One region of the Collimonas arenae genome, then DNA from elsewhere that is predicted to be linked to it. Evidence: predicted binding sites of a transcription regulator. Region 1 holds the regulator's gene; each other region holds the start of a gene.
The links. The regulator sigma-54, encoded in region 1, starts transcription at its own class of promoters, with help from an activator protein. The targets are predictions, from matches to a motif close to TGGCANGNAANCTGCTTT.
Positions count from the first base shown of each region.

Region 2: a site for sigma-54 is predicted at 2,326-2,343, ahead of LT85_RS22395 (CmpA/NrtA family ABC transporter substrate-binding protein). Genes of this name have one in related genera too.
Region 3: a site for sigma-54 is predicted at 3,780-3,797, ahead of LT85_RS23465 (TorF family putative porin). Genes of this name have one in related genera too.
Region 4: a site for sigma-54 is predicted at 2,703-2,720, ahead of glnA (type I glutamate--ammonia ligase). Genes of this name have one in related genera too.

Region 1 covers NZ_CP009962.1:526,832-532,400, forward strand. Annotated here, with positions in the region: gene LT85_RS02265 (deoxyguanosinetriphosphate triphosphohydrolase) at 1-268, shown strand, start outside; gene LT85_RS02270 (DUF4197 domain-containing protein) at 363-1,052, shown strand; gene hpf (ribosome hibernation-promoting factor, HPF/YfiA family) at 1,291-1,641, opposite strand; gene LT85_RS02280 (RNA polymerase factor sigma-54) at 1,805-3,286, opposite strand; gene lptB (LPS export ABC transporter ATP-binding protein) at 3,397-4,143, opposite strand; gene lptA (lipopolysaccharide transport periplasmic protein LptA) at 4,140-4,685, opposite strand; gene lptC (LPS export ABC transporter periplasmic protein LptC) at 4,741-5,358, opposite strand; gene LT85_RS02300 (HAD hydrolase family protein) at 5,355-5,569, opposite strand, start outside.
Region 2 covers NZ_CP009962.1:5,070,568-5,076,136, forward strand. Annotated here, with positions in the region: gene ntrB (nitrate ABC transporter permease) at 1-742, opposite strand, end outside; gene LT85_RS22395 (CmpA/NrtA family ABC transporter substrate-binding protein) at 898-2,184, opposite strand; gene LT85_RS22400 (ANTAR domain-containing response regulator) at 2,468-3,088, opposite strand; gene pyrC (dihydroorotase) at 3,230-4,264, opposite strand; gene LT85_RS22410 (AAA family ATPase) at 4,257-5,015, opposite strand; gene LT85_RS22415 (amino acid ABC transporter ATP-binding protein) at 5,186-5,569, opposite strand, start outside.
Region 3 covers NZ_CP009962.1:5,305,261-5,310,829, forward strand. Annotated here, with positions in the region: gene LT85_RS23450 (GNAT family N-acetyltransferase) at 266-814, opposite strand; gene LT85_RS23455 (ammonium transporter) at 962-2,461, opposite strand; gene LT85_RS23460 (P-II family nitrogen regulator) at 2,531-2,869, opposite strand; gene LT85_RS23465 (TorF family putative porin) at 2,934-3,719, opposite strand; gene LT85_RS23470 (PLP-dependent aminotransferase family protein) at 3,999-5,492, opposite strand; gene LT85_RS23475 (alpha/beta fold hydrolase) at 5,495-5,569, opposite strand, start outside.
Region 4 covers NZ_CP009962.1:4,564,185-4,569,753, forward strand. Annotated here, with positions in the region: gene LT85_RS20105 (hypothetical protein) at 343-852, opposite strand; gene glnA (type I glutamate--ammonia ligase) at 1,061-2,476, opposite strand; gene LT85_RS20115 (rhodanese-like domain-containing protein) at 2,993-3,454, shown strand; gene LT85_RS20120 (GNAT family N-acetyltransferase) at 3,475-3,939, opposite strand; gene LT85_RS20125 (delta(1)-pyrroline-2-carboxylate reductase family protein) at 4,003-4,926, opposite strand; gene lhpH (trans-3-hydroxy-L-proline dehydratase) at 5,057-5,569, opposite strand, start outside.

The sequences.
Region 1 (5,569 bases):
TTTACTGAAGCGCTTCCTGCGTGAAAATCTGTATCGTCATTACCTGGTTAATCGCATGACCGCCAAGGCGCGTCGCATTGTCGCAGAACTCTATGCCTGCTTTAGCGCGGAGCCATCGTTGTTGCCGCCCGCCTACCAGCTTGCGCAACGGGCAGCGGAACCGCAGCAGCAGGCGCGGGAGATCGCCGACTACATCGCGGGCATGACCGACCGCTATGCGATACGTGAACACCGGCGCCTGTTCCTGGTGGACGAAGGGCATTTGTAAGAGCACTTCGACGCTGTTTTCCATTTCTTGATCTCATTGCAATAAGTTGGGGTAGACTTTATCCCTGTCCATTTCACTTCATTGAGGATCAACTATGCGACACCTATATCAAACAGCAATCACATTGACTCTGGCGGTATCCGCATCCGCAGCCTTCGCCTTGTCGCTAAGCGATCTCAGCAACCAGGATGCCAGCAGCGGCCTCAAGGCAGCACTGCAAAAAGGCGCCGACGTCGCGGTCTCAAAACTGGGCGTGGAAAATGGCTTCCTGAATAACGACAAGGTAAAAATCGGCCTGCCCAGCGTGCTCGACAAGGCCATGCCCATCCTGAAGATGACCGGCCAAGGGCAGAAACTGGATGACCTGGTGGTATCGATGAACCATGCGGCGGAAGCGGCGGTGCCGATGGCCAAGCCCTTGCTGCTGAATGCGGTCAAATCAATGTCGGTGACCGATGCCAAAAACATCCTGACCGGCGGCGATACCTCGGTGACGGATTTTTTCCGGCAAAAGACCTCGGCCCAACTGGGTGAAAAATTCCTGCCCATCGTCAAAGGGGTGACCGACCGCAACGGTTTGTCGGGACAATATAACGCGATCATGGGGCAGGTCGGCAAAACCGGCATGGTGCCGGCGCAGCAATCGACGGTGGAGGGATATGTTACCCAACGTGCACTGGATGGTTTGTACACCATGATCGGCGAAGAAGAAAAAGCGATTCGCCAGGATCCGGTCGGCGCCGGCAGCGCGATCATCGGCAAAGTTTTCGGCGCTCTCAAATAGGCGGACTGCCGCAAACAGTAAAATGATTTACATGAATTAATTAAGAGGCGGCTTCAAACACAACTGGCTAGACGCTTCGACGAAGGCAGCGCGAGTAGTACGGCCAGGAGAGGCAGCAACCCCAGATGTGTTTGAAGCCGCTCTAAAGAGTTGAAAATAACAAAGGGCGCATTGACTGCGCCCTTGTTCATTCATTGGCGTGAGCAGTGCAGCTCATACGCCGGGATTGGCGGCCGGTTCAGGTCGTGGCTGGGAGGTCTTCCGGCAGGTGCTTGATCGCATCGTGCTGGTGATCCTGCATCTTGTCCTTGTACTTGATGACTTGGCGATCGAGCTTGTCGATCAGGGCATCAATGGCGGCATAAAGATCATGGGCGATACTCTCAGCATGCAAATCTTTTCCTTTAACGCGCAGATTGATTTCTGCTTTTTGGCGCTTTTCTTTTTCGGTGATTTTGTCGACCGTCAGGATCACGCTGATATCGATGACCTGGTCGAAGTGGCGTTTGATACGCTCTAGTTTGCTTTGTACATATTCGCGAATGGCAGGGGTTAACTCGAGGTGATGCCCACTGATGGTGAAGTTCATACAGCGCTCCTATCAAGAATATTGCTAGCGGTTCTGAACAGACTGCATCGAATCTTTAAGCGAACAATCCGCAGGGGACTGTTCTGGCAAGAGTCGTTAAATCACAAACAGCCGTAATGTCCGAACATAGCAAGGGTAAGCTTAACAATCAAACCAGAAACAACTACAAGGCCTTGCGCAGATTAACAGACGGAATTTTTAATGCTTCGCGATATTTTGCGACGGTGCGGCGGGCGACCACCATACCTTGTTCCGCAAGCATGTCGGCAATCTTGCTGTCAGAGAAAGGATTTCTTGAATCTTCCGCTCCTATGAGTTGCTTAATGAGTGCCCGTATTGCTGTTGAGGAAGCCTCTCCACCTGCCTCAGTAGCAACATGGCTGCCGAAGAAATACTTCAGTTCAAACATCCCGTGGGGAGTGAGCATGTATTTCTGAGTGGTTACACGAGAAATAGTACTCTCGTGTAGACCCAGTGTATCAGCTATTTCGCGCAACACAAGCGGCCGCATGGCGACCGCCCCGTGCGAAAAAAAGTTCCTCTGGCGTTCCACTATCGCTTGTGCAACGCGCAAGATAGTGTCGAAGCGCTGCCGCATGTTCTTGATCAGCCACTTGGCTTCCTGTAACTGGGATGTAAGGGCGCCGTCGCCCTTGCTCTGCTTTAAAATATTGGCATACAGGACATTCACCCTGAGCCTTGGCATGACGTCATTATTAAGCATGACCTGCCAGCCCTGTTTGCCGCGCCGGACGATCACATCCGGCACCACATAATCGGATGCATTGGCCGCGAACGGCGCACCGGGGTGCGGGTTGCATTGTTTGATGACGGCTTGCGCCTCGCGCAGATCCTCGTCGTCGCAATCCAGAGCCTTCTTGATTTTATTGAAATCGCGTTGCGCAAAAAGCATCAGGTGATCTTGCACAATCGCCAATGCCAGGCGACGCGTGACAAATGGCAATTTGACAAAGCGCCTGATCTGCAAGGCCAGGCATTCTGCCGCATTGCGTGCGCCGACACCGGCAGGATCGAAGCTCTGCACCATTTTCAACGCCATCGACAGTTCTTCGATAGCGATCTCCAGCTCAACCGGCAAGCGCCCCAGGATTTCTTCCAGCGACTCTTCCAGATAGCCGTTATCGTCGAGGGCATCGATCATCAGTTCGACCAGGGCGCGATCGCGCAGATCGTGCACTGTCTCGCGCATTTGGTGTTGCAGATGTTCGCGCAACGTGGATTCGTGGGCCTCCAGCTGGGGCCGCGCATCTTCATCGTCCGAGCTCTTCGCGCTACGCGCGATATCGTCAAAACTCCAGTCGCTATCGGCGTTCTCCGGAGCGCTCTCAGGCGCTGCGGGCGCATCGAAATTGGCTTCGCCTTCGGCCGGCGAGCTGCTGACCTCGCTGTCGCCTACCGGCGCATCCATGGTGGAGGTGCTGCCGCTGATGGCGCCATCAGCCAGCAGGCGCACCGAATTGTCGAGTGGATCGTCGACCCGCTCGAGCAGTGGATTGTCGGATAAGATCTGTTCCAGTTCCTGATGCAATTCAAGCGTCGACAGCTGCAACAGACGGATCGACTGTTGCAGCTGCGGGGTCAGCGCAAGATGTTGAGAGGTGCGAAGCTGGAGTGATTGTTTCATGGATTCCGTGCTGACAATTCACTGTTAACTAAATGCGAGACAACGTTAATTTCCGCTGCCGGACAGCGGCCTGTTCTGTCTCCGACTACATCATTCCGAATCCTGTGAACTTACATGCGGAAATGCTCGCCAAGATATACCCGGCGCACCGACTCGTCGGCGATGATGTCATCCGGACTACCGCTGGCCAGCACGCTGCCCTGGTTGATGATGTAGGCGCGGTCGCAGATGCCCAGCGTTTCGCGCACATTGTGATCGGTGATCAGCACGCCGATGCCACGTTCCTTGAGGAAGCGGACGATGCGCTGGATCTCGATCACCGCGATCGGATCGATCCCGGCAAACGGTTCATCCAGCAGCACGAAGCGTGGATTGGTGGCGAGCGCACGCGCGATTTCGACACGCCGGCGCTCACCGCCTGAGAGAGATAAAGCCTGGTTTTCACGCAGCTTTTCGATTTGCAACTCATGTAGCAGCTTGTGCAGCTGCTCGTCGATTTCGGCTTTGCTGAGCGCTTTGCCGTTGGGGCGTTGGAGTTCCAGCACAGCGCGGATATTGTCTTCTACCGTCAGCTTGCGGAATACCGATGCTTCCTGCGGCAGATACGACAGGCCCAGCACTGCGCGCCGATGGATCGGCAGACGCGAGATGTCGACGCCGTCCAGGTCGATCGCACCGCCATCGGAAGGCACCAGGCCGACGATCATGTAGAACGAGGTGGTCTTGCCAGCGCCGTTCGGCCCCAGCAAACCGACTACTTCGCCGCAGCGGACTTCGAGCGAAACGTCGTGGACCACCTGACGCGCGCCGTAGCTTTTTTGCAGGTCTTTGACAATCAGGGTGCTAGGAGCGGTCATGGCGTTGTTACCTTTGGCCGTGGTTGAATGACCGCACGAATCCGCCCTTTGCCAGCCTCGCTGACGCCGTTGACGGTGTTGTTGACGGAATAAAATTCAGTGCGGCTATCGTAGGAAATGAATTCGCCGTTGACTTCATCGGTCGGCTTGTCACCTTGCAAGCGGCGCATCTGCGCCTTCGAAAACAGTTTGGTGACTTCGGTTTTTCCATCGTATTCGATGCGTTCCGCGTGACCGTCAATCCACAAGTCGGGACCGCCGTCACGCTTCTGACGGAAAGTGGCCAGCTTGCCCGGATCCGCATACAGGGTGGCGAACTGATAGCCCGAAGGATCAGTGGTCACTACTACCCGGTCAGCATGCATCACCAGCGTGCCGCGGGTCAGGACTACATTGCCGGTGGCGACGTTGACCTGTTTGACATCGTCGTAGGTGAGCGTATCGGAGTCGATCAGGGTCGGTTTCTCCGAGTCGGCTTTTTCTGCATGAGCGACGCCTATGGCGCCAAGCAGCAGCAGGGAAAGAAAAAGTAATCGTTTCATGAAAAATCCTGGGTAATGAATAGGGGCCTACACATAAAATGTCTTGTTGATCCGCTTATTTTTTCGCTTCATCGGCGGCAACGCGCGGCGTACTGCGCAAGACGCCACGCACCTTGCTGAACAGCTTCAGTTCACGCGTGGAATTATTGAAATGCATGCCGGTGCCGTTCAAGGTCGACAGTCCCAAGGTAATTTCTACCGGCTTGTCGCTTTCCATGATGTCGTCGTCGGGTAATAGCAGCAGGTATTCCGTTTTCAGGTGGAAGTTGTCGGCCTTCGGCGTTTTTGGACGATCGGCATTGACGTTGCCGTACAGGTGCACCTTGCTGTTGTTGTCCTCAATCATGCCGCGGTCGGCGACCAGGTTCATCGGCGGCTTCTCCTTGTCCAGGCTGTGGATGACCGGTTTCTGCACGTCGAAAGAATCATTGACCGGATTGTGCGTCAGCAGGTCGCCGGCGATGTTGTAGCGCGGCTGTCCGGTGGGCGACATCTGGACATAGTTGAAATGCTCAACGTAATAGTCGGGCTCGGTGCGGGCCGGTTTCGGCAGCGAATCTTCGGTGTTCTTGTGCATGACTTGCAGCAGCCAGAAGCTGCCCAATGCCAGCAGGATGAACAGCACCAGCAGCAGCAGGAAACGAAAACGGTAAGTGGTGCGGAGATTTTTCATACCGGAGCCACGCCTGGCTGGTGGGGAGGCAGATAGGTCGCCAGTGTGGCGTCGTAGGTATTTTGCACCTGCATGATGATGTCGCAGATTTCGCGCGCTGCACCATGGCCGCCGCTGGCTTGCGTGACATAGTGGACACGGCTGCGCACATCGCGGTGGCCGTTCGGCACGCTGACTGCAAAACCGGCTTGCGACAGGATCGGCAAGTCGA
Region 2 (5,569 bases), 1.1 Mb from region 1:
AACCGACCACGCCGATCACCACAATCGCGATGATGATGTGTGGCACGTTCAGGTTGTTCCATTCATCCCAGACCCAGAAGCCGATACCGACGCCCCCCGTCAGCATTTCCGCCGCCACGATGACCAGCCATGCGGTGCCGATCGCCAGCCGTACACCGGTCAGCATGTAAGGCAGGACCGAAGGGAAGAGAATCTTGGTGATGATTTTCCACTCCGACAGGTTCAGCACCCGCGCTACATTCATGTAGTCCTGCGGCACTCTCTGCACACCGATCGCGGTATTGATCACCATCGGCCAGATCGAGCAGATGAAGATTGACCAGATGGCCGCCGGGTTGGCCGACTTGAACACTAGCAAACCAATCGGCAGCCAGGCCAGCGGCGACACGGGCTTCAGCAAACTGATAATGGGTCCGAACATGCTCGACAAGAATGCGAAGCGGCCGATCATGAAGCCGAGTGGAATCCCGACCAGAGCCGCCAGGCCGAAGCCGACGCCGACACGCTGCAGCGAAGCCAGGATATTCCAGCCGATGCCCTGGTCGTTGGGACTGGTGCGGTAGAACGGATCTGAAAATAGTTTGAACGCTTCCTGCAAGGTCAGCAGCGGCGTCGGGAACTGTCTGTTGTTCATCGCAATGATCTGCCAGACCAGCACCAGGAACGCCAGTCCGAGCAGCGGCGCAATGATTTGCATCAGCCAGGAAGGTGCGCTGCTGCGCCGCTTGATTGTTTTCAGCATTGGCCGCGGCGCGGCGGCCGTATCGACCGGTGCTTTCGCTTCATGCCCGGCGCTATCCATGATCGCCGCCTGGCGGTTTGCATTCGCCGTTGTATCCATGATTGCATTCATATTCGCTCCCGGATAATCCATGGCCCGGCGACTGCCGGACCATGTCATGCATGGATCTTGAACGACGCGGCATAGGCTTGCGGATTCTTGCCATCCCACACCACGCCATCCATCAGCTTCGAGGTACGCAATACATCCTTCGGCACCGGCGTATTCGTCATCGCCGCGGCGTCCTTGTAGAGAGCGATCTGGCTGACCGACTTTGCCACCGCCAGGTAGTCCGGATCGGTCTTCAGCAAACCCCAGCGCCGGTGCTGCGTCATGAACCACATGCCGTCCGACAGATAAGGGAAATTGACCAGGCCGTCGTTGTAGAATTTCATGTAGTTCGGGTCGTCCCAGGTCTTGCCCAGGCCGTTCTGGTAACGCCCCATGATTCGCTGGTCGATCACATCCTTGCTGGTATTGACATAGGATTTATCGGCAATCGCTTCAGCCATCTTGTTCTTGTTGGCGAGCGAGGCGTCAATCCACCTGCCGGCTTCCAGCACCGCCGCAATCAGTGCACGGCAGGTATTCGGATTCTTGGCGGCAAACTCGGCGGTGGCGCCTAGTACTTTTTCCGGATGGTCTTTCCAGATCTCTTGCGTGGTGATGGCGGTGACGCCGACGCCGTCGACAATCGCCCTGTGGCCCCATGGCTCGCCAACACAGAAACCATCCATGTTACCGACCCGCATATTCGCCACCATCTGCGGCGGCGGCACGGTGATAACTTTGGCGTCCTTGAGCGGATTAACGCCGTTGGCGGCCAGCCAGTAATACAGCCACATGGCGTGCGTGCCAGTCGGGAAAGTCTGCGCGAAGGTATATTCGCGCTTGTCGCTGGTCATCAGCTTGGCCAGCGAAGCGCCGTCGACCGCCCCCTTGTCAGCCAGTTTTTTCGACAAAGTGATCGCCTGGCCGTTATTGTTCAGTCCCATCAGGATCGCCATGTCTTTCTTTTGTCCGCCGATGCCCATCTGCACGCCGTAGATCAAACCAGACAACACGTGCGCGCCATCCAGTTCGCCGTTGGCCAACTTGTCGCGCACGCCTGCCCAGGAAGCTTCCTTGCTGAGGACGATCTTGATGCCGTATTTCTTGTCGAAGCCGAGCAGCGACGCCATCACGACGGAGGCGCAGTCGGTGAGAGGAATGAAACCGATCTTGACTTCGGTTTTTTCCGGTTTGTCCGAGCCGGCGGCCCAGGCTCCGGTTGCAGTGCTCGATAATCCCAACATGCTGGCTCCTGCCGCGAGTGTCGCGGTCTGTAATAGTTGGCGGCGCTTGCCATCGACAGCCAGGCTTGTATCCAGATCATCCTGCGGCAACACATTCTCTACATCCATCGCACGGCCCCTTGGTTTCGGCAAACAAAAAAGGCGTCGTTCCACAATGCACCAGTCATGTGGAAAGACACCTTTGTCTTATGTGGAAAGGACCACCGTTAGCCGATTCCAGCGACGCCATCGTTGGCGCTTGAATGTTTATATGCAAACCACGTGCCAGGATTTTTTGCGACAAAGCGCGCGTTTCTCACCCGGAAAGCGCACTTGCTTTGTGCGTCGCACCAAATGTGCTCACGATTTTCGGGCATTGCTGTTGAATGTCTGACCATCTGGCCAGCTTGTTTTAGCCCAGCAAATCGGCGGCGTCGATAATGCGTTGGGCCACCTCGGACAATTTCAGATTCTTGTCCATTGCCAGCCGGCGCAGCTTTTGATAAGCCTCCTGCTCGCTCAGCTTATGGTGCTCCATCAGCAAGCCTTTGGCCCGCTCCAGCACTTTGCGCTCGGCCAGTTTCAGCTTGGTGTCGGATAACTCAGCAAGCGATTTCTGCTCTTGCCGGAAGCGCGCCAAAGCGACATCCAGTACCGGCTTGATGCGCGCTGTCTGTAGACCCGCCACGATGTAGGCGGACACTCCGGCGGCCATGGCGGCATCCATGCTGGAGGTCTTTGCATCCTCGGTAAACAAGACGATGGGACGGCGCGCATCGCGGGTTGCCACCACCACGTGTTCCAGTACATCGCGGGCGTTGGATTCGGCATCCACGATGATCATGTCAGGTTGCAACTGAGCAATTCTCTCAGGCAGATAAAGGTCGGCCGGAAGCGAGGCGACGATGTTGTAGCCGGCTTCCAGCAAACCGATGCGCAAGTCCTTGCCACGCGCGGCCTGGACCGCAAACGCAGGGTCGTCTTCACCCTCAATGGCGACCGGATTGACAACAACGATACGTAGACTTTGCATGCTTGAAACCCGCGTCCGGAGATGACTTAGTGAGTTACGGTTAGACAGGATGGAAGCCCCTTTATCCATCCCTGCCGTACATGCATGCAAAAATCGCACCAAGTCGATGCGACAGGCCACCGGAGAGGTGGCCTGATAACTTTATATCAACTGCCAATCGATTGTTTCACCACCGTTCAGGGGCACCACGGTGGTTTCGCCCAGAGGCAATTCGGCCGGCAAGGTCCAGGGCTGGCGTTTCAATGTCACGCTGCCTTGGTTGCGCGGCAGGTTATAGAAAGCCGGACCGTTAAAGCTGGCGAATGCTTCTAGCTGATCCAGCGCACCGGCCTGGTCGAAAGCTTGTGCGTACAGTTCCATCGCATGCAAGGCCGTGTAGCAGCCGGCGCAACCGCAAGCGTGTTCTTTCAAACCCTTGGGGTGCGGCGCCGAGTCGGTACCGAGGAAGAAGCGCTTGCTGCCGGAAGTTACCGCACGCACCAGCGCCTGGCGATGTTCTTCGCGCTTCAATACCGGCAGGCAGTAATAATGCGGACGAATCCCGCCCTTGAAGATTTCGTTGCGGTTGTACAGCAGATGATGTGCCGTGACGGTAGCGGCAACCGGACCGTCAGCGCTCTCGACGTACTGGGCCGCGTCCTTGGTGGTGATGTGCTCAAACACCACTTTCAGCTCCGGCATGTCGCGCCGCAACGGCTGCATCACGCGATCGATGAAAACGGCTTCGCGATCGAAAATATCGATGGCCGGATCGGTCACTTCGCCATGCACCAGGAAAGGCATGCCCAGTTCCTGCATCGTTTCCAGCGTCTTGTAGCACTTGGTCAAGTCGGTTACACCGGCATCCGAATTGGTAGTGGCGCCAGCCGGATAGAGTTTTACCGCATGCACAAAGCCGCTGTCCTTGGCGCGCCGGATTTCATCGGGCGGGGTATTGTTGGTCAGGTACAGCGTCATCAGGGGTTCAAACGCCAGATCAGACGGCAGCGCCGCCAGGATGCGCTCGCGGTAAGCCCCAGCCTGTGCAGTGGTGGTCACCGGCGGCTTCAGGTTAGGCATCACGATGGCGCGGCCGAACTGGCGCGCGCTGTGCGGCAGCACGCTCGCCATGGCGACGCCGTCGCGCAGGTGCAAGTGCCAGTCGTCGGGCCGGGTAATGGTCAAGGTATCAGTCATCTTCATTCTCTTCTGCAAAAAGTTGCTCCAACATGGCTGCCGGATTATTCAGGAAATGGCGGGTAGTCGTATAGTGTTCGGTGTCTTCGTAGCGGGTTTCAGCCAGCCCGCTCTGGTCCAGCAGATAGATCCTGGCATGCGGATAGGCAAGCAGAATCGGCGAATGCGTGGCGATGATGAACTGACAGCGGTCTTGCGCCAGCTTATGAATGATCGCCAGCGCCGTCAGTTGGCGGTTGGGCGAAAGCGCGGCCTCGGGTTCATCCAGCATGTAAAAGCCATCAGGCTGGAATTTGTTTTGCAGCAACGCCAGGAAAGACTCGCCATGCGATTGCCGGTGCAAACCCTTGTCGCCATAGGAGTGATGCACCCGGCCAGCGCCCTCTTCCAATTCTTCTTCATAGGTGGCCAGATTGAAAAAACTCTCGGCGCGCAGGAAGTAGCCATTCCTTGGCCGTTTGAAACTCTTCACTGTGCGCAGATAGCTGTGCAACTCGGAATGGGCATCGGCAGTAGAGAAACGCGCATTTCTGGTGCCTCCTTCGGCGTTGAAACCCCAGGCAATCGCCATCGCTTCCATCAGGGTCGATTTGCCTGCGCCATTCTCGCCCACCAGGAAAGTCACCTCCGGATGAAACTCGATCTGCTCCAGCTCCCGCACCGCAGGAATGCTGAAAGGATAGGCATCGTAGTCAATCGCCATGTCGGGATTGAGTTTCAGACTGCGCAGATAGGGTTTGACGGAGAGCATGGTACGGCGGAGGTTTTGATGGCGTCATTTTACCGCAGCCGGGATAATACCCCCGCGAAAGACCTGGCTTTCCCTGTACGACTCAGCTCCGAACCAAGATCGGATGGGCAATAAAAAAGCCGCCCGGTATTGATCCGGAACGGCTTCTGATCCTGCAAAAATCCGGATGGTCAGTGAATGATCTTCGCCAGGAAGTCACGCGCGCGATCGGAGCGCGGCGCACCGAAGAACTCTTCCTTGCGGCAGTCTTCTACTACCAGGCCTTTATCCATGAACACTACGCGGTTGGCGACCTTCTTGGCGAAACCCATTTCATGTGTAACCACCATCATGGTCATGCCTTCTTGCGCCAGGCCGACCATTACGTCCAGCACTTCGTTGATCATTTCCGGATCGAGGGCCGAAGTCGGCTCGTCGAACAGCATTGCGATCGGATCCATCGACAACGCACGGGCAATCGCCACGCGTTGCTGCTGGCCGCCCGACAACTGGCCTGGGAACTTGTCCTTCTGTGCGATCAGGCCAACGCGGTCCAGGTATTTCAACCCCTTTTC
Region 3 (5,569 bases), 830 kb from region 1:
GACGCCGATTCTAACGGGAAATACAATATTTCGCCGGTCACTCGCCGCGATGTTGCGTAAACGGCGCTATGGCTGACAGGCTAGACCAATCAGCCTGCTTTACATCGGGTCGTTGATGGATTTTTAAAGCCCCGGGGGCAACAAAAAGCGCGTTGAATATCGTGGCATTGCGTTGTGTTTTTATCCGGCAAAAAAATTGCCTTATTTGCAATTTTGGTTTTTTATCCGCACCGCACCATGTGCAAGGGAACCGCATTTCCCCCGGTTACAGTTGCTTGTACATGAAACTGGTGTCGCTCAGCTTGCCGGTCGTTGACCGCGCGTAGGCAGGAATAATCCCGGCCCGTTCATAGCCGATGGAATAATACAAAGACTCGGCGGCATCCCCGGTGCGGGTATCAAGGATCAACAGGGAGCGACCGTCGGTGCGGGCGATTGCTTCTGCGCGTTGCATCAGAGCGCGCGCCACGCCTTTGCGCCTGATGTCGGGATGCACCAGCAGCTTGGAAATCTCGGCGCGATGATGGCCATTGGCCGGCGTCGCCAACACGATTTGGACTGTACCAACAATCTGACCGGCAAAACGCGCCACCAGCAGACGCCGGCCGCCGCTCACCAGTGAACCGCTGACGCCGTACCAGAAGGAAAAGGCGTCTTCGGCATCGGGTGTATCCAGGAAGCCGACACTGGCGCCTTGCGCCACGCAGGCCATCAGGATTTCGGTGAGCGGCCCCACGACCTGATCGAACTGGTCGGCCCTGACATCTTCCACCATACAGGCAGTCAAGCGTTGCGGGGTGATGGTCGGGTCCATGACAAGTCTCCAGAAGCAGGCTGCATAAAAACAGGAAAAGCAAAACAAAAAATCCCAGGCGATGGCAATCAACCCGGGATTACGTAAAACGCCAATCAAGCCGCCGGATAGCGGTGTTACCTGCTATCCGGCGAAATCACGCCAAGCTTAGTCGTGATAAGCAGATTCGCCATGGCTGGAAATATCCAGGCCTTCGCGCTCTTCTTCTTCAGTCACGCGCAAGCCCATGACGATGTCGACCAGCTTGAATGCAATCAGCGAAACCACGCCAGACCAGATCAACGTCGTCGCCACGCCTTCGAACTGGATCCACAGCTGACCCGGAATCGAATAGTCTGGCAGGACCGCATTGGTCACGTAGTCATAGATCCCTGTACCGCCCAGGCTAGGCGCGGCAAACACGCCAGTCAGCAATGCACCCATGATGCCGCCGACGCCATGTACGCCGAACACGTCCAGCGCATCGTCCGCACCCAGCAAACGCTTCAGGCCGGTGACGCCCCACAGGCAGACAAAGCCGGCCAGCAAACCCATGACCAAGGCGCCCATCGGGCCGACAAAACCGGCTGCGGGCGTAATCGCCACCAGACCGGCGACAGCGCCGGAAGCGCCGCCCAGCATGGAAGGCTTACCCTTGCCGATCCATTCGCCTGCGCTCCAACTCAGCACCGCAGCGGCAGTGGCCAGCAGGGTGTTAATAAAGGCCAATGCTGCGCTGCCGTTGGCTTCCAGAGCGGAACCGGCATTGAAACCAAACCAGCCGAACCACAGCAACGAAGCACCAACCATGGTGAGGGTCAGGCTATGCGGCTTGAATGCTTCCTTGCCGAAACCAACGCGTTTTCCGATGACATAGGAACCGACCAGGCCGGCGATAGCGGCGTTGATATGCACCACGGTGCCGCCGGCGAAATCCAACGCGCCTTTTTGGAACAGCCAGCCGCCGGTCGCGGTCAGTTTTTCCGCCGAAGCTGCATCGACAAAACCGTCAGGACCAGGCCAGAACCAGACCATATGCGCCATCGGCAGGTAAGCGAAAGTGAACCACAATACGGTGAATACCAGGATCGCCGAGAACTTGGCGCGTTCAGCGAAAGCGCCGATGATCAGGGCGCAGGTGATCGCAGCAAACGCTCCTTGGAACACGACGTACGCGAACTCAGGTACGACTACGCCCTTGCTGAAGGTTGCGGCCACCGAATCAGGCGTCATGCCGTGCAAGAACAGGCGGCTGAAGCCACCGAAGATAGAATTCCCTTCCGTAAACGCGATGCTGTAACCGTAAAGGATCCACAGCACGATAATCAGCGAGAATACAGTGAAGCATTGCATCAGCACCGACAGCATGTTCTTGCTGCGAACCAGGCCGCCATAGAACAAACCCAGACCAGGCAAAGTCATCAGGATTACGAATGCGGTACAGACCAGCAACCAGGCGGTGTCGCCCTTGTTAGGCACCGGTGCGGCCGGCGCTGCTGCGGCAGGCGCCGCCGTAGCGGTTGTTGCCGGAGCGGGTGCCGCGACAACTGCTGCCGGTGCAGCTGGCGCTGCAGTGGAAGCACCTGCACCGGCACTGGCCGGCGCCACACTTGCCGTAGCCGGTGCTGTTGTAGCGGACGCCTCGTCCGCCGCCGATGCCGGCAGCATGGAAGTCGCCGCGATCAGCGCGCAAGACGCTAAAATCGTTGCAAATATTCTGTTCATATTTTTATCCCCTTAAATTGCGTCTTTGCCGGTTTCACCGGTACGAATACGAATAACTTCCTGCAGATCAAATACAAAAATCTTGCCGTCGCCAATCTTGCCGGTGCGGGCAGCGGTTTCAATCGCTTCCACAGCTTGTTCAAGAATACTGTCGTCTACTGCTGCTTCGATTTTCGTCTTCGGCAAAAAGTCGACCACATATTCCGCGCCGCGATACAGCTCGGTGTGGCCCTTTTGGCGACCGAAGCCTTTGACTTCAGTCACGGTGATGCCCTGCACTCCAATCGCCGAAAGCGCCTCGCGCACCTCGTCGAGCTTAAATGGTTTGATGATCGCTGTAATCAGTTTCATGTCGGCCTCGTTGTTTTGTTGGACGGACAGGCGAAACGCCTGCCGCTATTACTGTTTGATATTGTTAGAAAGTCTTCGCTAAAGAAAACACCGCTCCATTGCGGCCCAGGTTCTTGCCGCTCGGGCTGACATAAGCGCCGTCCTTGGCATTCGTACCTACGAAAGCCAGGCCCAAGGTAATGCCGGCCAGTTGGTCAAAGGTCTTGGTGGCGCCGATTTTCCAATCGGTATAGCTGGCAAAACTGGTGTGCTCAACGGTCTGATGACCAAGATGCAGCCCAAGCGTGACGCCCGCGCCGACATCGAAATTGGCGCCGGCGTCGTAATAAGCGCTGTTCTTGCTGTCGACGGTGCCGAACAGGTTAGTCATCGCATGCGAATATTTGAAGTAAGCAGGACCGTAGCCGAGCTGACCGTACAATTCGAAAGTATTGGCGTTGCGGCCGATCTGGCTGTAGTTGTTGGTCGGGTAGTAGTAATACAGACCGCCGACGTCATAGGTAAAGCCGCCAGGCAGATCGCCGCGCTTGCCAGCGTAGAGATCCCATTCCACCGGCCCCTTGCCGCCGGTGCCGGTATTCGCGCTGTCGACCGCATCCTTGATCCATTTGATGTTAGAAAGCCAGGTGCCTGCATACAGGCCGGTGGGATTATTGGTGTAGTCGGCGCCGCCCTGTAACGCCGGATCGAAACGCGTTTGCGAAATCCCGCGGAAGCGATAGTCGTTGACTGCACCGATGTTGTAGCTGACTTCATTATCCGGCTTGACATCCTCGGCATGCGCCAGACCTGCCGTAAGACTTGCTGTGACGCTTGCTGCTATTGCTGCGGCTAAAATCAGCTTCTTCATGAAAGTCCCTGTTGGTATGTTGAATGAAAAACCGATAAATCATTACTCTTCAGGCTTTCCATAGCAGAACCCATGCCAACTGTTACGGCACTTCCTTTTCCCCGCCAATACCACTTATGAGGCTATTTATTTGCTGTTTTTTTAGTGACTGTTAATTTCGAGACGTTCTTGCGCAGAAATATTGTGCAGTGCAGCGCACCAAAACGAAGCGCGCAGCCTAAGCTGCGTTATTTTGGTGCAGATAAGATATGTTTAAACTACATGACGCTTTGTAGCTGACTACAAATCATGCCAAGCCTGCTGCAATAATCGCAATGCTTTGTGAATGGCAATTTCATCCACGCCGGCAAAACCCAGCGCCAGGCCAGCGCGATGCTGCGGGTTCACCGGCTGGCCAGAAAGGCAAAAACGGCTCATCGGATTGATTTCGACACCAACGGCAATCGCCTTGGCCACCAGCTCAGCCTCTTGCTGCAAACTGACCAATGGCAGGCTCAGATGCAAACCGGCGGCAACCTTGGGCAGCGGTAGCTGCGCGCCGAACAACGGTGCCCAAGCCGCCATCAAGGCATCGCGCCGGGAGCGGCTGGCGCGTCGCATGCGACGGATGTGACGCTGAAAATGACCGGCGGCGATGAATTCGGCCATCACCACCTGATCCGCGGCCGGCGGATGGCGATCACTCATGGCACGTAGCGCGCTCAGTGCCGGCACCAGCTTGGCCGGCAAAACCAGGTACCCCAGGCGCAAGCCGGGAAAGGCGATCTTTGAAAAGGTGCCGACGTAGAGCACGCGGGCGCTGTGATCCAGGGCCGCCAACGGCGCCAGTGGCGTGCCGTCATAGCGATATTCTCCGTCATAATCGTCTTCGATAATCCAGCTGTCGTGGCGCTCGGCCCAGGCCAGCAATTCGAGCCGCCGCGCCAGCGACAGCGTGACGCCGACCGGATATTGGTGCGATGGCGTTACGTACGCTATACGGCAATCGGTATGCTGAGCCAATTGCGCAGTATCCATGCCATCCTGGTCCAGCGCGATTCCCACCAGCTGCGCGCCGGCCACCTTCAATGCAGCTGCTGCCGATGGATAACAGGGATTTTCTATGGCGACCTTGTCGCCGGCGTCGAGCAAAAGCTGCGCGCACAGGGCAATGCCATGCTGGGCGCCGGCGGTAATCATGATCTGCGACGGCTCGCAGACCAGGCCGCGCGCATGGCGCAGATAGGCCGCGACCAATTCGCGCAAACGAAGATTGCCGGCAGCCTCGCCATAGCCCATATGCGCCAACGGCGCATGACGCCAGAAATTACTTTGCAAGCGCGCCCAGATGGCGCTGGGGAACAAATCATAGGCTGGCACGCCAAGGCGAAACGCGCGCGCCGGGCCGTCAAACCGGCGCTGGCGCACTCCGTAGCCGCTCAGGCGCTGCTGCATGGTTGATTGCTGCATTGCCGGCACGGCTGCGGCCGTTGCAGCAAGATCGGGAGCGGCTGCCGCCGCCAAGCCATCGGCGTAAGTGCCATCGCCGACTCTGCTGCTGATATAGCCTTCTGCATATAGCTGCTCGTAAGCGCGCACCACAGTGTTGCGCGATACATTCAGCGCCAGCGCCAGATTACGCGAGGTAGGCAGCTTGATGCGATAAGTAGCCGGCGTCGCCAGGATGCGCTGGCGCAAAGCCAGGCAGAGCTGCTTGGCCAGACCTTTACCACCCTCGAGCGCAATCCCGGCCGGATCCAGATGCATGGATAGCGCTGGCGATACTGGTTTCATGCTTAATCGCGCTGCGTCGATGTCAGCAGTTGCCGCAACCAGGGTTTCCAGACGATCGCCACTGTGTGGGTGCCGTG
Region 4 (5,569 bases), 1.6 Mb from region 1:
TGATTGAAATGGTGCATTTTCCGAGCATAACAAGCTTTGTAAGCGATGTCGGTGGGTAAAACGCCGGATTGCAACAAATTGGTGCATCCGGTACTTCCTTATCCGGGAGTCAGTCGGACTTAGGAGATCGAAGCGAAAAAATAACTGAGCGAGGACAGATTTTGCCGGATTCGAAGTGTCAATAGCAAGCTATTGACCAAGAAGCTGGTGAAATATGGAGCGCTCAGGTATTTTTGCAGCCGATCATCCTAAGTCCGACTGACTCCCAATACCGGATAGGCAAAAATAAAGGCCGCGATTGCGGCCTTATGCATTAAGCAAGGTTGATACCATGCTGCAGGATTACTTCAGATTCGACAGTTCCCGGTTGAGCGCGTCGATATTTTTCTCGCTGCGCGAGATATCTTCTTTCATCGATGCCACGCGGTCCTGGTACTTGGCGTAGTTTTTCTCATTGCCTTGCCGTTCCGGCGTACCGTCGTTGTAGTCTTTCTTGAGGTCGGCGAGGCGCTGTTGCTCCTTGCTCAATTCATCTTGCAGGATCTGGCGACGATCGTTGTCGCGGGTTTTTTGCGTGCCGTTATCGACTTTCGGGAAATCGCTCGGGGTCGACGCCGCCGGTTTGCTGACAGAACCGCCTTCGCGCACCGGCTTGCTCGACGAAGTCACGGTCAACGGCGGCAGGCTGACGCGCTTGCAGCCTTTGGTGTCACCGGTATTCTTGTATTCCTTGACGCCATTCTGGTCAACGCAAAGAAAAACTTCGCTTTCGGCATGGGCAACGTTGGCAAGCATGCTGACTGCCGCCAACAGCAGAAATCCCGGGGAAAAACGCAACATGAGACGCTTCATAGATTTTCTTCGCAATTCAATGGAGTCGCTAGTTTATGTCAAGAAACTTCCAATGACAAACCATCCCGCACAATATAATTTATGACAGCCGCACAGAGAAAACAAGCGTGCCAAAAAAACAAAAGGACAGGAAAAATTCCCTGTCCTTTTTATCTTGCCGGCCAATCTTGCGCTGTGCAAGAACGGCCGTCAAAACTTGCGCAATAACTTACACCGAATAGTACATATCGAATTCGATCGGGTGCGTCGTCATGCGGAAGCGTTGCACTTCCTGCATCTTCAAGTCAAGGTAAGCATCGATCATGCTGTCGCTGAAGACGCCACCACGGGTCAGGAACTCGCGATCCTTGTCCAGCGCTTCCAGTGCTTCTTCCAGCGAAGCGCAAACGGTAGGAATCAGTTTGTCTTCTTCTGGCGGCAAATGGTACAGGTCCTTCGATGCTGCTTCGCCCGGATGGATCTTGTTTTGCACGCCATCCAGACCTGCCATCAGCAATGCTGCAAAGCACAGGTACGGGTTAGCCAGCGGATCTGGGAAGCGGGTTTCGATACGGCGGCCTTTTGGATTCGCCACGTGAGGAATACGGATCGAAGCCGAACGGTTACGCGCCGAGTACGCCAGCTTGACCGGTGCTTCGTAACCTGGAACCAGACGCTTGTACGAGTTGGTGCCTGGATTCGTGATCGCGTTCAGCGCCTTGGCGTGCTTGATGATGCCGCCGATGTAGAACAGCGCGAATTCGGACAGGCCTGCATAGCCGTCGCCAGCGAACAGGTTCTTGCCGTCTTTCCAAACCGATTGGTGCACGTGCATGCCGGAACCGTTGTCGCCAACGATAGGCTTTGGCATGAAAGTCGCTGTCTTGCCATAGGTGTGTGCAACGTTCCAGATCACGTATTTCATGTTCTGGGTCCAGTCGGCGCGCTCAACCAGGGTCGAGAACTTGGTGCCGATTTCATTCTGGCCGGCGCCAGCCACTTCGTGGTGATGCACTTCAACCGGGATGCCCAGCGATTCCAGGATCAGGCACATTTCCGAACGCATGTCCTGGAAGCTGTCGACTGGCGGAACTGGGAAATAGCCGCCCTTGACGGTAGGACGGTGGCCGGTGTTACCGCCTTCGAGCTTGGCGCCGGTGCTCCACGATGCTTCTTCGGAACCGATCTTGACGAAGCAGCCCGACATGTCGGCACCCCAGCGGACGTCGTCGAAAATGAAGAATTCTGGTTCTGGACCGAAATAGGCGGTGTCGCCCAGGCCGGATGATTTCAGGTAGGCTTCTGCGCGCTTGGCGATCGAACGCGGGTCGCGGTCATAGCCCTTGCCGTCAGATGGTTCGATCACGTCACATTGCATGAACAATGTGGTTTCTTCCATGAACGGGTCGATGTTTGCAGTACTTGGATCCGGCATCAGCAACATGTCGGAAGCTTCAATACCCTTCCAGCCAGCAATAGAAGAGCCGTCGAATGCATGACCCGATTCGAATTTGTCGATATCGAAATGAGAGACAGGGACAGTTACGTGCTGTTCCTTGCCCTTGGTGTCAGCGAAGCGAAAATCAACGAATTTGACTTCGTTGTCTTTTGCCATTTTCAAGACTTCTGCGGCTGTCATTGCCATGTGAATCTCCTAAGGAATATGAAAATACTGCTAGTGAATTGTGCGCACCAGTCCAGGATCTGTTGCGCGCAAAATTCAGCATCGCAGTAACATCGTGGACAGGAAGTGAGAAGATGGAGACTCTCGGATTTAGGGAATCGAGGCGAAAATGCAGCCGATTGCTTAAATCCGAGAACCTCCCAGACCGAACAGCAACTTTCAGTACGACCAGAACTCAGGCAGGATGATAGCAGAATCCATGCCACCATCCGTCCGTGTAACTGTTCATAGTCGGTATTGTAATTAGCTAGTTTAAAAGGCTCAATTCAGGCTGAATTTGGGCTTTTCCTTTCGATCAGCCTAGGTATTGGGAAAATCATAAGTCACCACATCGGTGCAAGCACTTTCGATGGCACCGTTTTCGTGCAATCGATTGGATAAAATGATGTTTTGCGCAATTTTGGTGCACAAGACAATAAATTAAGACCATTTAAGACCATTATTTGATAAACCAGCAACTCCTCCAGGAGAAATAGCATGACCAGCAGCGAACTCTTCACCATAGCGAAACAACGCGGTCAAAACGATCAGCTTCCGTATGCCGGCGCCGTTACCCCCGGCGAGGCATTCGCCCTGCTGGAAGCGGACGCCGCCACTATTCTTGTCGATGTCCGCACCAATGCCGAGCGCGACTGGGTTGGCCGGGTTTCGATTGCCGGAGCGCAGCACGCGGCGGCGCAATGGTCGCAATATCCGGGTGGCGTGCAGAACCCGGATTTCCTGGCGCAATTGGCGCAGATCGCGGAAAAAGGCACGCCCCTATTGTTCCTTTGCCGTTCCGGCGTCCGTTCGCAGCACGCAGCCAAACTGGCGACCGAACATGGCTATGTCAACTGCTTCAATATTCTGGAAGGTTTCGAGGGCGACAAGGACAATAACGGCCACCGCAAGAACGTCAACGGCTGGTGCAAAGCGGGCTTGCCTTGGATGGGCGCCTAGAACTTCTCAGTTCTGGATTTTTATGACTTCTGATAGGCCAGGATACGGTTCTCGTATTTCTGGTCGTCAATCACGTGCCAGGCCATCCCGATGTCGGTGAACCCGTAGGCCTTGTAAAAGGCGAGCGCACGAGTGTTGCCGGCCCAAGCCTTAAGCCAGAGCAGCTTGCCGGCGTGTTTCATTGCATGGTCCAACAGTGCGCGGCCGATGCCGCGGCCATGAAAATGTTCCTGCACGTACAAGGTGTCGACTTCGACGCCGCCGTAGTTTTGTTCCTCGCATGGCGAGTCGAGATCCAGCAGGATATAGCCAAGCAGGTTGGCGCCATCCACTTCCACTAACAGGCGGTAATCAGTATCGGCAATTACCTCTTGAAAATATGCAGGCGTGAAGATGGTGAGGACTTCGCGTGCAAGGTCATCGCTGACGCCTTCGGTGGCGTAAGTATGTAGCCAGACCTGTATCGACAAAGCGGTCAGGTTCATGCAATCGGCTGCTACTGCGTCGCGGATCAAATTCCACTCCTTGCTTAATCTTAATAATGGATTTCAGCTGGCAAGCGAGGCAATCGCCACCCGCGCGGCGGCCAGGTCCCAGGCTGCCTGGCCAACGGTTTTGTATACCGGCAGCGCCGCTTGCTGCACAAAACCGTGGGCCAGCACATCGGGCAATTCACGCACCTTGCTCCAGTCGATCTGCGCTTGCAACAAGTCCCCCGCTTCGTGTTTGGCGCCTGCCAGGCAGTCCACCACCACAGTACGGCTATGCAAAAGCTCGGCCGGAAATTCCACCATGTCGGGCTTGAACGCGCCGACGCCGATCGCCAGCGTGTCGGCCGCGATATTAACCGGTATCACCGCAGTACGCGAGGTGGTCAAGGCTATCACCAAGTCGGTATGCGGTAATTCAGTAGCTAATTTATCCGCAGCCACGGGCTTGACCGTGATGTGCGGATGACGCAACTGCAATGCATCGCAAAAGGCTTTCGTCTTCGGCAAATCACGGGCGGAGATCCAGAATTCGCTGACGCCGAAATAATCAACCAGGCCATCGGCATGCGCGATGGCCTGGACGCCGGTACCGATCAGCAAGGCCGATTTCGGCTTGAACGGCAGCAAAGCCTCGATGCCGAGCAAGCTGACCGCAGCGGTGCGGCGCGCGGTAACGGTTGGTCCGTGCAACAGCGCCAGGCGGTGGCCGCTGGCGGCATCGAATACCACCACTTCGCCCTGGATCGCCGGTAACTGATGCTGCGCATTATTGGCGTGCACCGTGATCAGCTTGGTCATGCCGATATCGGCGGCGACCGCCGGCATGCATAGCAGCACGCTAGCCTTGTCGATCTCCACCACCATGCGTTCGGGGGCGTTGATCTTGCCTTCGCGCAGTTGCTGCGCAACTTTTACCAGCGCAGGCACCAGCGCAGAATACGGTAGCGCGGCGGCGGTCTGTTGAGCGTCGAGAATTTGCATTTGTCTGCGAACCATTCCTAAGAGGCTGTTGCAAACACAGCTGGCTAGGCGCGCCGACGAAGACAGTACGAGTAGTACGGCTAGGAGGGGCAACAACGCCAGATGTGTTTGCAACAGCCTCTAAATCACATTAGCGCAAGAAGAAACCTTGCGGGAAAGGGTCGCTGTCTTCCAGCACCCATTGATTAAAGCCCATGATATGCGCGTTGCCGGTCACCTCAGTGATGGCGGCGTCGAATTCGCCGACCTTGGCGGTCTCGGTGACGCGCACCCGGAAACAGCTGCCTACAATGCTTTCATTAACCAAGGTCTGGTTCAATGCCAGCTTCTGGCGCAAGAATAATTGCGCGGCGCGGCCCGAGGTGCCGGTGCCAGTCGGTGAACGGTCCACTTCGCGGTCCGCAAAGATGCAGACATTGGCCTGGTCCGCAGCTGGATTGTTCGGGGCGCCGTCGATGATGGTGCCGTACAGGCTATCCAGCCCCGGTTCCAGCGGATGCTGGATCTTTACCTGGTCCTTGACGGCCTGCTTGGTTTCGGCGCCCAGCTGGATCAGTTGCCGCACCTGCTCCGGCTTGATCCGGACTCCAGCCTGGTCGCCGTTCATGTAGTAATAAAACGCGCCGCCGAACACGATATCGCC